3 regions of the Kocuria sp. WRN011 genome follow, and region 2 is predicted to be linked to each of the others. Evidence: riboswitches for the same ligand, from Rfam matches in the RefSeq annotation. Region 2 holds a riboswitch; each other region holds the start of a gene.
What was found. Region 2 has a riboswitch for S-adenosylmethionine ahead of CKW39_RS11025 (MFS transporter). Riboswitches for the same ligand answer to the same signal wherever they lie in the genome.

Region 1 (4,716 bases), on a different contig from region 2:
CGTCCCAGGTCAGCACTCGCACCTTCCATCCAGCATCACGAAAGCGTTCGAGCCTGTAGTTCTCGTCCCGGTAGATCTGAGTGTCGATTGCGTGGTCATTGCTGTTGTATTCGAGGGCCGTCCGCTTGGCGACCCATGCGAGGTCGGGGAATCGTTCCCGGCCATCCAGCATCACCAGTGGGTTCATGCTGGGCGGCGGGAAGCCGTTCTTGAGGACCAGCAATCGAGTCAACGTTTCGGGTGAAGACCACGTGCGTTCCACCGCGTGGCTCAGAAGTCTGGCGATTCGACAGGCGGAGCGTGAGCGTGGGGGAAGCAGGGCGAGAGTCCGCGAGATTTCTTCACGGTCGAACGGTTTCAGCCAGATCTTGTTGGTGACCTGGATCCGGTGCGCCAGCAGGTAGTCCAAACAGGCAATGATTCGCCACGCGGACAGGTAAGGGGCGGCCACGGTCAGTGCTTCGATCGGATGGGTGAGGGCGCACTCCGATGGACCCAAGTACGGGTTCAGCCCATAGGACTTGGTCATTGTGGCACCACCCAGCTCTGACGTGGGGCGGTAACGGTTCCAGGCCAGGTGGGGTGAGCCCATGGCGCTCACAAAGGCGCGTGCTCGCGGAGCGGGTTCGTGTCCGAGCGTCGGATTGATCCAGTGTTGAGTGGAGTCGACGGGCACCTTGTACAACCGCAATGCGTGGAGGCCGGTGATCGGCAAGCCGCTCATGTTCCGCCGGAAGTGTCGGTGCAGCAGCACGGAGAGCATCGCGGGTTCGTAATGCTCTGGCTTGTGGAACCAGTATCCGCGGGTCAGGCGCACCATGGCGGGGTCCGCGTTGAGCTGAGGAGCGCGCAGACCCCAGTCGACCGTCGGCAACACATCTGGCAACGGGTCGAAACTCAGTACTCGAGCGGCTTTCATGACCGCGACTGTAGGCGGTCTCGGGGTCGGTCAGTTCGAGTTATCCACAGTCACTTCTGCCGACTGTGCTAGCTCTCCGGTTGAGCCCCACCATTTCATCCTGCCTTACTGTTCGGTAGGGCGGGTTACTTTGCCGTAAGGCGGCATCAGATGGTCGGCCGCGATGGCCGGCTGAGCTGCGACGCCGGCCGGACCCGGCGGACCCGGCGGGCGGGGAGGCGGCGTGGCCCTAGGCGGCAGCGGGGGCACTAGCGGTGGGGTGGGGAGGATGAGCCAGGGTGATGGGGGCGGGAAATGAGGGGGCAGAGGCGGGTGGCGCGAGCGGCGTCGTCGTCGATTGATTGCCGACGCCGCTCGCGAACCTTGCTAGAACAAGCGCTCGGTCGCGAGGCGCGCGCCTTCGACCAGGGAGCCGAGCTTGGCCAACGCGATCGAGGGGTGGAGGCGACCGCCCAGGCCACAGTCAGTGGAGGCGATGACGTTCTCGCGACCCACCACGGACGCGTACTGCTCGATGCGGTCGGCCACGAGCTCCGGGTGCTCCACCACGTTGGTCGAGTGGGAGACGAAACCGGGGTAGACCACCTTGCCCTCGGGGAGCGTGTGGTCCTTCCAGACCTTCCACTCGTGGCCGTGGCGGGGGCTGGACGCCTCGAAGCTGTAGCCGCCCGCGTTGATGGTGAGCATGAGGTCCACCAGGTACTTGAACTCGAGGTCTGTGGTGTGCGGGCCGTGCCACGAACCCCAGCACAGGTGGAAGCGGATCTGGTCCTCGGGGAGGTCGCGCAGGGCGTAGTTGAGGGCGTCCACGCGGATCTTGGTGAAGGCCAGGTAGTCCTCCACGGTGGGCTCGGGGTTGATCTGGTCCCAGGACTCGGCGATGGAGGGGTCGTCGATCTGAACGGTCAGGCCGGCATCGATGATGGCCTTGTACTCCTCGCGCATGGCGTCCGCGCAGGCGTACACGAGCTCTTCGTCGGTCGAGTAGTACTCGTTGCGGACACGTGCGCAGGAACCCGGGGACAACGCGGCCACGAAACCCTGCTGGGCTCCGGTCTCGGCCATCGCGTCCTTGAGACGGCGGATGTCACCGGCCACGGCTTCCTGACCGGCGTAGGTCAGCGGCCCGGTGATCTTGGGCTGGGCGACCGAGGCGCGGTGCGCGAGAACTCCGGCCGTGGGGTCCTCGTAGGCGTCGCGGAAACGAGCGCGGTCGCGGCGGTCCGGGAAGCTGGTCAGAACGATGTTGCCGGGGGAGGAGCGCTTGACCTCGGCGTCCTGCCAGCGGTCCTCGTTGGTGGGGGTCAATCCGCCCAGGCGGGAGAACGAGTAGTTCCACCACGCGCCGTAATCCACGGAGGAAGACATGGTGTGGCCGTATTCGCCGTCGTTGACGATGTCCAGGCCGATCTCGCGCTGCTTGCGAACGATGTCGATCACGCCGTTGTCGAGCGCGGCATCCAACTCCTGGGCGGTGGCTTCACCCTCCTGGAAACGCTTGTTGGCCTCCAGTAGATCGGGAGTGCGGGGCAGCGATCCTACGTGGGTGGTCTGAATACGATCGGTGTTCTGAGGCATGAACTAGCAGTCCTTTCCATCGGTCCTGGCGGTAGCACCGTGGGCTGAATCCCGGGTTGCTGCGGCGTCAACGAGCCAGATCTCTCGGCCGCTCTGGATGGGTACCCATTCATCAAACATCATGGGTGGGTGGTCGGGCCAATTGTGGCGCGCGTAATGTGTGGGACGTAGATCACCCATTACCGAGGAGTTGGGGCATGTCGGACAGCACGCTCAAGGACAAGAAGGCACTGGTCACCGGCGGGGCGAGTGGCATCGGCGCGGCAGCGGTTCGGGCCCTCGCGCAACGCGGCGCCCACGCGATCGTGGCCGACATCGACCCTCAGGCCGCCGAGGCCATGGCGCAAGAAGTCGGGGGCGAGGCATGGGCCGTTGACCTCACCGACACCGCAGCGCTCGCGGACTTGAGTCTCGACGTGGATGTGCTGGTCAACAACGCCGGGATTCAAAAGGTCACGGCCGTCCAGGACTTCGATCCCGCCGACTTCCACCGGATCCTCACGCTCATGCTCGAGTCCCCGTTCCTGCTGATCCGTGCCGCCCTGCCTCACATGTACGAGCGGGAGTGGGGGCGAATCATCAACGTGTCCTCGATCCACGGTCTGCGCGCCTCGGCGTTCAAGTCCGCATATGTCGCCGCTAAGCATGGGTTGGAGGGCCTGTCCAAGACCGTAGCTCTGGAGGGCGCTCCGCACGGTGTGACCAGCAACTGCGTGAACCCCAGCTACGTGCGCACGCCCCTGGTGGACAAGCAGATCAAGGACCAAGCGGCCACCCACGGAATCCCCGAGGACGAAGTGGTCGAGAAGATCATGCTCACCGAATCAGCGATCAAGCGCTTGGTTGAGCCGGAGGAGGTTGGCGAGCTCATTGCCTTCCTGGCCGGTCCCTCCGCCGGCATGGTCACCGGCGCTGCCTACACGATGGATGGCGGCTGGACGGCGTCCTAGCCAGATGGCACCGGGCGCTCCGGGCCGTCGCCCACGATCTGACCGTTGCGGGGTAGGCCGTCCGGAAATGACAGGGGTAAGCCAACAGCCTGAGCGAAATCCAGAGAATCGACCGCCTGCACATGCACGTGCGGTTCGGTGCTGTTCCCAGAATTTCCGAATTGGGCAACTGCGGTCCCAGCCTGAATGCTCTGGCCAACTCGAACCCTGATGCTGCCTTGCCGCAGGTGGCACAGTGCTACGTACTGGCCGCTGAAGGAATCCTGCACCACCACGTAATTTCCAGCCAACGCGCCCCATCCGGCGGCGACGCGGCAGGCTTGGGTCAGCGCGTAACCAACGGAGGACAACCCGCGGAAGGCGTCGTGATCTTCGGCGTGGTCGTCCGCCAGAACCACCGTGCCGGTCACGGGTGAAATGACCGGTTGTCCGAAACCGACGAACTTCTCGGGAGCCTCCGTGCGCAACAGCGACGTGCCAGTGAACCTGGCCGAACGGTTCTGTCCATCCACCGGCACAAAATCCATCGCGAAACTGGTGCCGAACCGATCGGTTCCGTGGCTCGGCACTCGATTCGCGGGGCTGTTCTGCACCAGGCACCGCCCGTGGAACGGATAGTCGAGTTCCATGCCCTTCATTCTTGCCCGTCCGGCGACTCGTGGGAATAGGCCACGACGCCGCTCACACACCCCGGCACGCACGGCGGGTGGGCCGAGCGGCGTCGGCGAACCATTTCGTCAGGGGTTACGACAAAGTAACCGGGTCTACTGCGCAGTAAGCCCTCATCACATGGTCCGGCCCGTACGCCACGCCGACGACGCCGCCCGCACACCCTTCCAGGCCCGGCACCCTACGCCGAGGGCGGCCCGGCACCTTACGCCGAGGGCGCCCCGGTGCGCAGGGCCGTGGACAATTTGTGCGCCTGATCGAGCAGCGCCGCGCCCAGTTGGGGGCGGCGTTCGGCGCGGAATCTTGATTCGATGCCGGTCAATGACAGGGCGTACCGGGGTTGTCCGGAGGCATCGAACACCGCGGCGGCCATGCCCCATGACCCTTCGACAATGCGTCCCGGATTCAGGGACCAACCGTGGTCGCGAACGCGTGCGACGAGTTTGCGGACGTGTGCGTCGCGGTGCTGAGAGCCGAGGCGTTGCCGTTCGTCCCGGGTGTCCGCTAGGGCGGTCTCGAGCTGATCCGGCGGGAGTTGACCGAGGATCGCGATCCCCGCGGACGCCACGCCCAGCGGGAGGCGGAGCCCTTCGTAAAGCA
Region 2 (4,716 bases):
GGCCGTGCGGGCCGCCCGGTAACGACGCCGGGCCAACAGCGATCCCACGTCCGAATCCGGGCCCACGAGCACCACCAGTCCGGGAGTTCCCCCGGCCGCCGCGCGATGCACGTGGCGGGCGATCTGGTCCCGGGTCAACCCGATGGGGCGGGCTGCATGATGATCGTGGTTCCGATGGGCCGCGGACACCAGCCGGCACAGCGCCGCGTACCCGGCTCCCCCGTTACCCCCGGTGGCCAACACCACCACGCGCCCGATCACCCGAGCCGGCGGCACCGTGCTGCGCCCGTGTCGACCGTGCTGGCCTTGCCGGCCGGCGGCGGCGCGAGTGTGTTTCCCCGCCGACGCCGCCACCGGACCCAACAACGCCAGGTCCACTCCCAGCACGGGAGCCACACCGTGCTGCTGACAGGCCAGCACGTGCTTGACCACCCCGTACAACCCGTCCCTGTCGGTGCACGCCAGGACCTGCGCCCCGTAGGACGCCGCCACCTGCGCGAGCTCGTGGGGGCGAGCCACACCGTAGTGCGCGCTGTAAGCGGAAGCCACGCGCAAATGAGGGAAATGCATACCTCATATTCGAAAGTTTGTTCGATCAATGTCAAACCGCCTGGTCAGCCACGAGCCACCATTGGCCGGTGATCTCGTGGCGCACCAATTCCAGAGTGCGAGGTATCACGGCCCCGCGTTGCGCCGCCTGGACACGCCAGTGCTGCCGGTCCACCACGGACTGCCCGCTTTCCCGCGGAACTCGCTCTTCCAGCTGCCACCAGCGGCGACGTTCGTACCAGCGCTGCGGTGGGGCCGTAATGCGGTGAAGTCTGCCCCGGAACACCAACTCGCACGGGGCACCCGACTCATCGCAGTGCACCTCGCAGGGTTGCCCCCACCCCTCATCGATCCGCACCGCATCGTGCGTCTCGCTCCACGTGAGGTCCGTGTGTTCTACCGCAGTCAGTACCGTCATGACTCGATCACTCTCCCGGTGTATTCGAAACTTTATTCGAGTACTGTGAGAGTGCCAAGGGTCGCTGACACGCATAAGCGGCCCGCCACGGGATGACCCGGGAAGGCCCCCGGGGCAGCACCGGAAGAACCCGGAAACGGGCACGTCGCCCGGCCAAGGGGACCGAGCGACGTCGTCGTGACTGTGAAGTGCCGACCGCGAGGTCGTGACTGTGAAGGAGCGTGGTTATGAGGTGTAGCGGCCCGGCTTGCCCAGCAGCACGCCCACCACCGAGATCACGCAGCACGCCATGAGGAAGAGTGCTGCGGCCCAGGTCTGTCCGCCGGCGGCGGTGATCAGGGTGGCCGCGATGAGCGGGGTGAATCCCGCCACGATGGCACCGTTGGCCTCACGGGCCAGGGCGATGCCGCTGAAGCGTTCGGCGGCGGGGAACAGGCCCGCCAGGTAGGCGCCCTGCGAACCCGAGGTGCAGGCAATGACCACGCCGTAACCCACGGAAATGGCGGCGGTCGCAGCCATCGCGCTGCCCGAGGACAGCACCGAGAACAGCGGGAACGCACCCACCGCACCCAGCAGCGAGCCGAAGGCCAACACCTTATGGGCACCGAACCGGTCGGCGGCCAAGCCACCCAGCGGGGTCGCAAGCACGCCGCACACGGAACCGATGATCACCGCGGTCAACGCCGATCCCCGATCCATGCCCACGGCCGGTGAGGTCATGAAGGACAAGGAGAACACAGCCAGGATGTAGTTGAGCGCGTTGTGTCCGGTAATCGCGAAGAACCCCACGACCACCGCGCGCCAGTGCTCACGCACCAGGGCCACCACGGGCACCCTGCGGCGTTCCCCACGCTCTTTGGCGGCGTGGAGCGCGGCCAGGTATTCGGGGCTCTCCTCAAGCTTGACGCGGATGAAGATGGCCAGGGCGAACAGCACCGCCGAGGCCAGGAACGGCAAGCGCCACGCCCAATCCAACAGCACCTGATCACCCAGAGACGCCGCCCACAGAAACGCGCCGGTGGCCAGCACAATGCCGGCCGGGGGCGCGGCGAGCACGAGCGACGTCATCAGTCCACGACGCCGCGGCGGGGCGAACTCCGCAACCAGGGTCATGGCCCCGGCCAACTCGGCACCGGCCCCCATGCCCTGCAGCAGACGCAGCAGCACCAGGAACACCGGGGCGGCCACGCCGATCGCGGCGTAGGTGGGCAACAGGCCGATGCCCACCGTGGCCACGCCCATCAGAATCACGGTGAGCAACATGGCCGGGCGGCGACCGTAGCGGTCCCCCAGGTGACCGACCAGCACACCACCCAGCGGGCGCGCCACGAAGCCCACCGCGAAGGTCGCGAACGCGGCCAAGGAAGCACCAGAGTCCATTCCGGCGAAGAAAAGTGGGCCGATGATCAACCCGGCGGCCGTGCCGTACAAGGCGTAGTCGTACCACTCGATGAGGGTTCCGGCCACGGCAGCGAAAAGTGCGCGCCCGGCCCCGGGGCGCATGGTGGTGTTGTTCACGGTGAAAGCTATCCCGTCTGAAATCTCCCGATCGCGCTAGCGGGACGCGTAGCGACGGATGAACCGTACCTGATTCAAACGCTGGATCTCGGGATGATCCCCCACGCCGGCGTCGTAGAACTGATCGCCGGGGCGGCGCACGCCCACGGTGTCCCACCCGGCCTGGCGGGCGGCATCCAGGGCCTCCACCTGGTCGGAGAAGAACAAGAACTTCTCGCGCGGTTTGCCAAGGGCCTCGGCCACGTCGTGGGTGATGTTGCGGAACGAACTCACCTCGTGTTTGGAACCGGCCGACTCCAGGGAGAAGTGCCCCTTGATCAGGGGAATCAGGTTGCCCTCGGGCGAGTGGCTGAACCACGCGCGCTGGGCGGGCAGCGTGCCGTTGGAGAAGATGAACACCGGAATCGACTGCTCGGACCAGGTCCGCAACGCAGGAATCGCGTCGTCGAAGAACGGCGAGACGAACTCTCCCGCCGCGAAACCTTCCTGCCAGATCAATGCGTGCATCGTGCGCAGTGGAGCGGGCATCTCCCCCTCATCCATCCAGGCTTCCAGGACGCCCGTGAGGTCCTCTGCCGTGGCGGAACTGTCCAGTCCCGCCATCTCGATGATCTGCCGGCGAGCGCGGGCGACCTCGGGTTTGTGGGAGTACTCCTCGAAGTAGCTGGTGAAGCGTTTGCGGGAGTAAGGGTAGAGCTCGTCCCGGACGTACCACGTGGAGGAGAGGGTGCCTTCGATGTCGACCACGATGACCTCGGGTCGGTCGAGCACCAGTGCATTGGCGGCGGCGGGCTCAGGCATGGTCGGCTCCCTGTGTTCGTTCGACAACGGTGTCTGTCCCCGGCAACCCGGGGAATAGGCCCATTCTAGGCACCCGGGACGGGCGGAAACAGGAGGACGCACTCCTCGCGAGCCATCCCGAGAGGCATCCTCGGGGCGGTCACAAATCTTCATCATTTGTGGTGCTCAACGATCGTGTGGTTAGGTTCACGCGACAAGAATCACGAGTTCCGGTGCGAAGCCCTGGCTGGCCGGACGGCAACCCTCAGACGCTGTCGTGGGGTGCCCCAGGTGATGATTCGGCCCGTGATCAGTACCGGTACGGGCAAGGACGGCGTCCGGCTCACCAAACATTCTTCCGTGGCGCCCCGTCATGAGGAGTGTCATGGCCCCCGCCACCGCCCCGGTGCCCACGGTCACCGATTCATCATCAGCCCAGCGGACCCAACCCGCCACGGATCACGCGCTCGCGAGCGTGGGATCCGCAGTGCGTGACAAGAAGCGCGTGCTCGCCGCGTCCTTCGTGGGCACGACCATCGAATGGTACGACTTCTACCTCTACGGTGCCGCCGCAGCCCTGGTGTTCAGTCACTATTTCTTCCCGCAGGGTTCGGGCGTGGGCTCGATCATTGCCTCGTTCGCGACCTTCGCCATTGCGTTCTTCTTCCGGCCCCTGGGCGGCATCATTGCCGGGCACCTGGGTGACCGGATCGGCCGCAAGGCCCTGTTGGTCGCGTCCCTGTTGATCATGGGCGTGGCCACCACGGTGATCGGGCTGCTGCCGGGCTTCTCGCAGATCGGCTGGTTCGCCGTGGCCCTGCTCGTTGCCTGCCGCATTGCCCAAGGGTTGTCCGCCGGCATGGAGTGGGGAGGTTCCGCGGTGCTCTCCGTGGAACACGCACCCAAGGGGTTGCGCGGACTGTTCGGTTCCTTCACGCAGGTGGGTTCGGCGGCCGGCATGCTCTTGGCCACCGCGTTCTTCGCGATCATGCAGGGCGTCACCACCGCCGAGCAGTTCCAGGCGTGGGGCTGGCGCGTACCTTTCCTGTTCTCCGCCGTGCTCGTGATCATCGGCCTGATCATCCGCGCCGGCATCGAGGACGCCGAGGAGTTCCAAGAGGTCAAGCGCGAAAAGGTCGCCGCGTCGTCGCCGGTGCGTGAGGTGCTCACCCAGCACACCCGCGGCGTGATCGTCTGCATCGGTCAACGCATGATCCAGCCGGCCATCTTCTCCATCCTCACCGTCTACACGCTCACCTACGTGACGCAGCAGCGCGGCGCGAGTCAGTGGGTCATGATCTCCATCCTGATCGCCGCCGCCGTGGGCCTGGTGGGCGGCCCGTTCTGGGGCTGGCTCTCCGACCGCGTGGGACGCCGCCGCATCTCCATCATTGCCGCGGCCGCCATCGGCGTGTTCGTGTGGCCCTACTTCTACTACCTGGACCACGGGC
Region 3 (4,716 bases), on a different contig from region 2:
CCACTTCCGGTGGTGCCTGGGTGGCCGGACCGGTGCTGCCGTAGCAACCACCGAGAATGTTGGCGCACACCACGAAGTACTTATCGGTGTCGATGGCCGCCCCCGGACCCACCAGTCCATCCCACCATCCGCCCGCTTCCGCGGCCAAGCGCTCAACCTCGGGCGCGTGTTCGCGCGACTGGCCGCGTGCGACGTGGGAGTCCCCGGTCAGTGCGTGCTCGATCAACACGGCGTTGGAGGCGTCCTCGTTGAGGTGCCCCCACGTTTCGTAGGCCAAGCGCGCGCGTGGGAGACGGTACCCGGATTCCAAGGTCAAGGGACCCACGTCGATATAGCCCACTACGCCGTCCTCGCGCACGAGCGAATCGGTGGTCCCGCCTCCCACGATGGTCACGCCCGCGTTCCCTCTCCATCCGAGCCGATCGTCGACGACGCCGCAGCCTCACCCAGCGCGGCCACGGCCTCGAATCCGGATTCCAGGTCGGCCACGATGTCATCGATGGACTCCAAGCCCACGGACAGCCGCACAAACCCGGGTTCGATACCCGTGGCCCGCTGCTCCTCTTCGGTCAGCTGTGAGTGCGTGGTGGAGGCAGGGTGGATCACCAACGAACGGGCATCGCCAATGTTGGCCACGTTGGAGTGCAGGGTCAGGGCATCCACGAACGCGGTACCCGCCTCGCGCCCGCCGTCGAGCACGAATCCGAGCACGGAACCGGCACCCTTGGGCGAGTACTTCTGGGCGCGGTCGTGCCACGGCGAGGAGGCGAGGCCCGCATAGGAAACGGCGCGAACGTCGTCGCGCGCCTCGAGCCACTCCGCGACCTTCTGTGCGTTCGCAACGTGCCGATCCATACGCAAGGACAGCGTCTCGATCCCCTGCTCGATGAGGAACGCGTTGAACGGGGAAATCGACGATCCCAGGTCACGCAGCAACTGCACGCGCGCCTTCAGGATGTACGACAGGTTCACCCCGAAGATCCCGTCCTTACCGAGCGCCTGTGCGTAGACCAGGCCGTTGTAGGAATCGTCCGGCTCGTTGAAAGCCGGGAAGCGCTGCGGGTCCTGGCCGAAATCGAAGTTACCCGCGTCCACGATCATGCCGCCGATGGACGTGCCATGACCACCCATGAACTTGGTCGCGGAATGCACCACAATGTCAGCGCCCCACTCGATCGGGCGGATGAGGTACGGCGTGGCAATGGTGTTGTCCACGATCAGCGGCACACCGGACTCGTGTGCCACCGCGGAAATGGTCTCGATGTCCAGCACATCATTACGCGGATTGGGGATGGTCTCCCCGAAGAACGCCACGGTGTTGGGCTTGACCGCCGCGCGCCACGCCTCGGGATCGTCAGGGTCGGAGACGAACGTGGTCTCCACACCCAGTTTGGGCAGCGTGTGGCGCAACAGGTTGTACGTGCCGCCGTACATGGATGGGCTAGCCACCACGTGAGTTCGGGCGCCGCCCAGGTTCAGGATCGCGAACGTGGAGGCGGCCTGGCCCGAGCTGAGCATGAGTGCACCCACGCCTCCCTCTAGGGAGGCCACGCGGTTCTCGACCACTTCCGTGGTCGGGTTCGTCAGGCGCGTGTAGATGGGCCCAAGCTCGGCCAGGGCAAACCGGTTGGCTGCCGTCTCCGCATCCGGGAACACGTAGGACGTGGTCTGGTGGATCGGCAGCGCCCGGGACCCCGTGGTGGGATCGGGTTCCTGACCCGCGTGGATCTGTCGAGTTTCGAAGGCCCAACCCTCTGGGTTGGACGGGGTGGCTGCGGGGCTCATACCGCACTCCCTCTCAGGATCAGGGGCCCGGTGATCGATCCGCAGCACGGTGCCCGTGCAGCGATCGGGCACCTGTGACCCGCGCTTGCCAACACCGAAGTATTTCGATGCGGCCTGGTCCTCACCCAGGGCACCCCACCGCGGAGGGAGGGTTGCCGGTCAGCTAGCTGGGGCTTGTCGCTGACTCTCGTGACCTGCCCTTCATTGTCCGGAGCCGGTACCTCGAACGTCAAGCCGAGTTACCCGCGTCACACGGTCATGTTTCAGCTCTCGATTTGGAGACCACTGTGCGCGGTGCCACGATGTGACCATGAAACTGGATCATGTCTCATTCGCAGCTCAATCCGATGGTCTTGAAGCCACCACGGAACGGATTGCCGATCAGCTAGGGATCGAGCCGGTCAAGGGCGGCATTCACCCGCGCTTCGGTACGCGAAACATGATCCTGCCGCTCACCGGGCACCAGTACGTGGAAGTGGTCGAGGTTCTCGAGCACCCCGCCGCAGACAAGGCGCCGTTCGGTCAGGCCGTCCGCGCACGTTCCGAAGCCGGCGGCGGTTGGCTCGGTTGGGTGGTCGAGGTGCAGGACCTCACGCCCTACGAGGACAAGTTGGGCCGCCCCTCCGTACCCGGTTCCCGGTTGTTCCCGGACGGTCGTCAGTTGGAGTGGCATCAGATCGGCGTGAAGGGTTTGATCTCGGATCCCCAGTTGCCGTTCATGGTTCGCTTCGATTCCGAGTCCGATATGCATCCCTCCCAGGCGCGCATCACGGACGTTCAGTTGGCCGGTATGGACATTGCCGGCTCGCCCGAGCGCGTGACCGAGTGGCTGGGTGGCCCGGTCGAGGACGTGCTGGCCTCACTCGACGTCACCTGGTCCGCTCCCAACGGGACGCCCGGCGTCATGGCGGTTTCCTTCGCTACGCCGGACGGCTTGGTCACCATTTAGTTTTCCCGTCGACGACGCCGCTGCCGCAACCTTTCGCTCGAAAAGGTGGCTGCAGCGGCGTCGTCGTCGATTAACCCGCCAGTAGTTGCGGGAGCAGGAAACCGGTGATGTCCAGGAGCGCGTGGGCGATGAGCAGCGGTGCGAGGCGACCGTAGCGCCGGTACACCCACACGAACACGAGACCCATGACCAGATTGCCCAGGGCGGGCCCAAAGCCTTGATACAGGTGGTAGCTGGCGCGGAAGACCGAGGTGAGGACCGCGATCGTGACCCAGGACCACCCGATGCGGCGCAGTCGATCGCACAGGAAAGCAACCACGATGATTTCCTCGACCAGACTGTGGCGCAACGCGGAGAGGATCAGGACGGGCACCGTCCACCAGTGCTCATCGAGCGCCGAGGTGTTGATGGCTGCGGTGAGGCCCAGTTCGCGTCCGGCCTGGTAGAGCCCCAGGGTTCCCAGCCCCATGACCAGGAACAAACCGAGTCCCCACAGTGCATCCCGCACGGGGCGGCGACCGTCCATGCCGATGCGACGCAGCACGCCCTTGATCCGCGGCAGAGAATCCGCCATGAGATACAGCGCCAGGGCCACCGGGACCAGGGCGAAACCGATGCTGGCAAGCTGCCTGAGCAGGTCGATGGCCGGGACCGGACTCAGGACCTGATTCAAGGTGGCTTGGGCATCCGAGAGCGGCCCACGAGACAGTGTTTCGGCGAGATTGAGCACGGCGTACACCGCTGATGAGCCCAGCGAGACGCCTAGGACCAACACAATGTGGAACCACAGCTCCGAGCGTGCGGGGCGTTGTTCGAGGGGCTGCGGGCGCTGGGAGTCTGTCAACACGAACACCATTGTGCCGTGCTCCCTAGACTGGGGATCATGAGATCCGAGAAGCCCGCATATCCCGTAGCCGTTCGCCGTACCGTCCAGCGCAGTTTTCATGACCACACGTTCGACGATCATTTCGAGTGGTTGCGCGATAAGAACTCGGATCAGGTGCGGGCGCACCTGGGCCTCGAGAACGAGTACGCGGAGGCCGTGACGGCCCACCTGCAACCATTGCGGGAGCGCATTTACGGCGAGATCAAGGACCGCACTCAAGAGACGGACATGTCCGTGCCGTCCCGCAACGGGGACTGGTGGTATTTCGCCCGCACGGTGGAGGGCGGCGCCCACCAGGTCTTCTGTCGGGTCCCGGCCGTTGACAGTGCCGACACCGAGCGGGCCTGGACACCTCCGACCGTGGAACCGGGCGTCAGCCTGCCCGGCGAGGAGACATTACTGGATGCCAACGCGGCGTCCGAAACGCACGATTTCTACGCCCTGGGCAGTTTCAGTGTGTCCGAGGACGGCACCCGCCTCGCGTGGTCCGAAGACACGGCGGGCGATGAGCGGTTCACCGTGTACATCAAGGACCTTGCCTCTGGCGAGATGCTGACGGACCGCATTACTCAGACCTCCTACGGGGCCTTCCTCACTCCCGATGCGTCCGAGCTCATCTACACGGTAGTCGACGACGCTTGGCGCCCCTGGCGGGTGTATCGCCATGTGATCGGCACTCCCGTTTCCGAGGACGAGCTGATCTACCAAGAAGACAACCCTGGGTTGTGGCTGGGTGTCGAGCTGTCGGCCGACAAGCAGTGGCTGATGGTCGCGTCCGCGTGCTCGGAGTATGGGGAGTACCGCATTCGCAAGGTCGATGCACCCCGGGATCCGTGGCTCACCGTGATTCCGGAAAGCGACCGGGTGCTCTACACGGCCGAGCCCATCACCGTGGCCGGCGCAGACTATGTTCTGTTGACGCACGACTATGCGGCCCCGAATTCCCGGGTCAGCCTGATGCCGCTTTCCACGGCGGGGTCGAGTATTGCGGATGTCGATCTGATCGACGTGATTCCCGCGAGCGAGCAGACCCGGATTGAGGTGTGCGAACCCACCGCCACGCACCTGGTCGTGTCTCTGCGATCCGAGACCACTC

Region 1: another riboswitch for S-adenosylmethionine. It lies ahead of CKW39_RS00150 (cobalamin-independent methionine synthase II family protein); the one in region 2 lies ahead of CKW39_RS11025 (MFS transporter).
Region 3: another riboswitch for S-adenosylmethionine. It lies ahead of CKW39_RS03380 (bifunctional o-acetylhomoserine/o-acetylserine sulfhydrylase); the one in region 2 lies ahead of CKW39_RS11025 (MFS transporter).

The regions. Positions count from the first base shown of each region.
Region 1 covers NZ_NSGI01000001.1:29,877-34,592, forward strand. The annotation lists gene CKW39_RS00145 (hypothetical protein) at 1-919, opposite strand, end outside; gene CKW39_RS00150 (cobalamin-independent methionine synthase II family protein) at 1,286-2,497, opposite strand; SAM riboswitch class I at 2,511-2,601, opposite strand; gene CKW39_RS00155 (3-hydroxybutyrate dehydrogenase) at 2,695-3,447, shown strand; gene CKW39_RS00160 (M23 family metallopeptidase) at 3,444-4,076, opposite strand; gene CKW39_RS00165 (IclR family transcriptional regulator) at 4,322-4,716, opposite strand, start outside.
Region 2 covers NZ_NSGI01000007.1:80,370-85,085, forward strand. The annotation lists gene CKW39_RS11005 (DNA polymerase III subunit alpha) at 1-570, opposite strand, end outside; gene CKW39_RS11010 (DUF6504 family protein) at 602-967, opposite strand; gene CKW39_RS11015 (MFS transporter) at 1,193-2,485, opposite strand; gene mtnC (acireductone synthase) at 2,522-3,286, opposite strand; SAM riboswitch class IV at 3,485-3,603, shown strand; gene CKW39_RS11025 (MFS transporter) at 3,651-4,716, shown strand, end outside.
Region 3 covers NZ_NSGI01000002.1:125,422-130,137, forward strand. The annotation lists gene CKW39_RS03375 (homoserine O-acetyltransferase) at 1-394, opposite strand, end outside; gene CKW39_RS03380 (bifunctional o-acetylhomoserine/o-acetylserine sulfhydrylase) at 391-1,785, opposite strand; SAM riboswitch class IV at 1,862-1,980, opposite strand; gene CKW39_RS03385 (VOC family protein) at 2,096-2,734, shown strand; gene CKW39_RS03390 (CPBP family intramembrane glutamic endopeptidase) at 2,805-3,581, opposite strand; gene CKW39_RS03395 (S9 family peptidase) at 3,618-4,716, shown strand, end outside.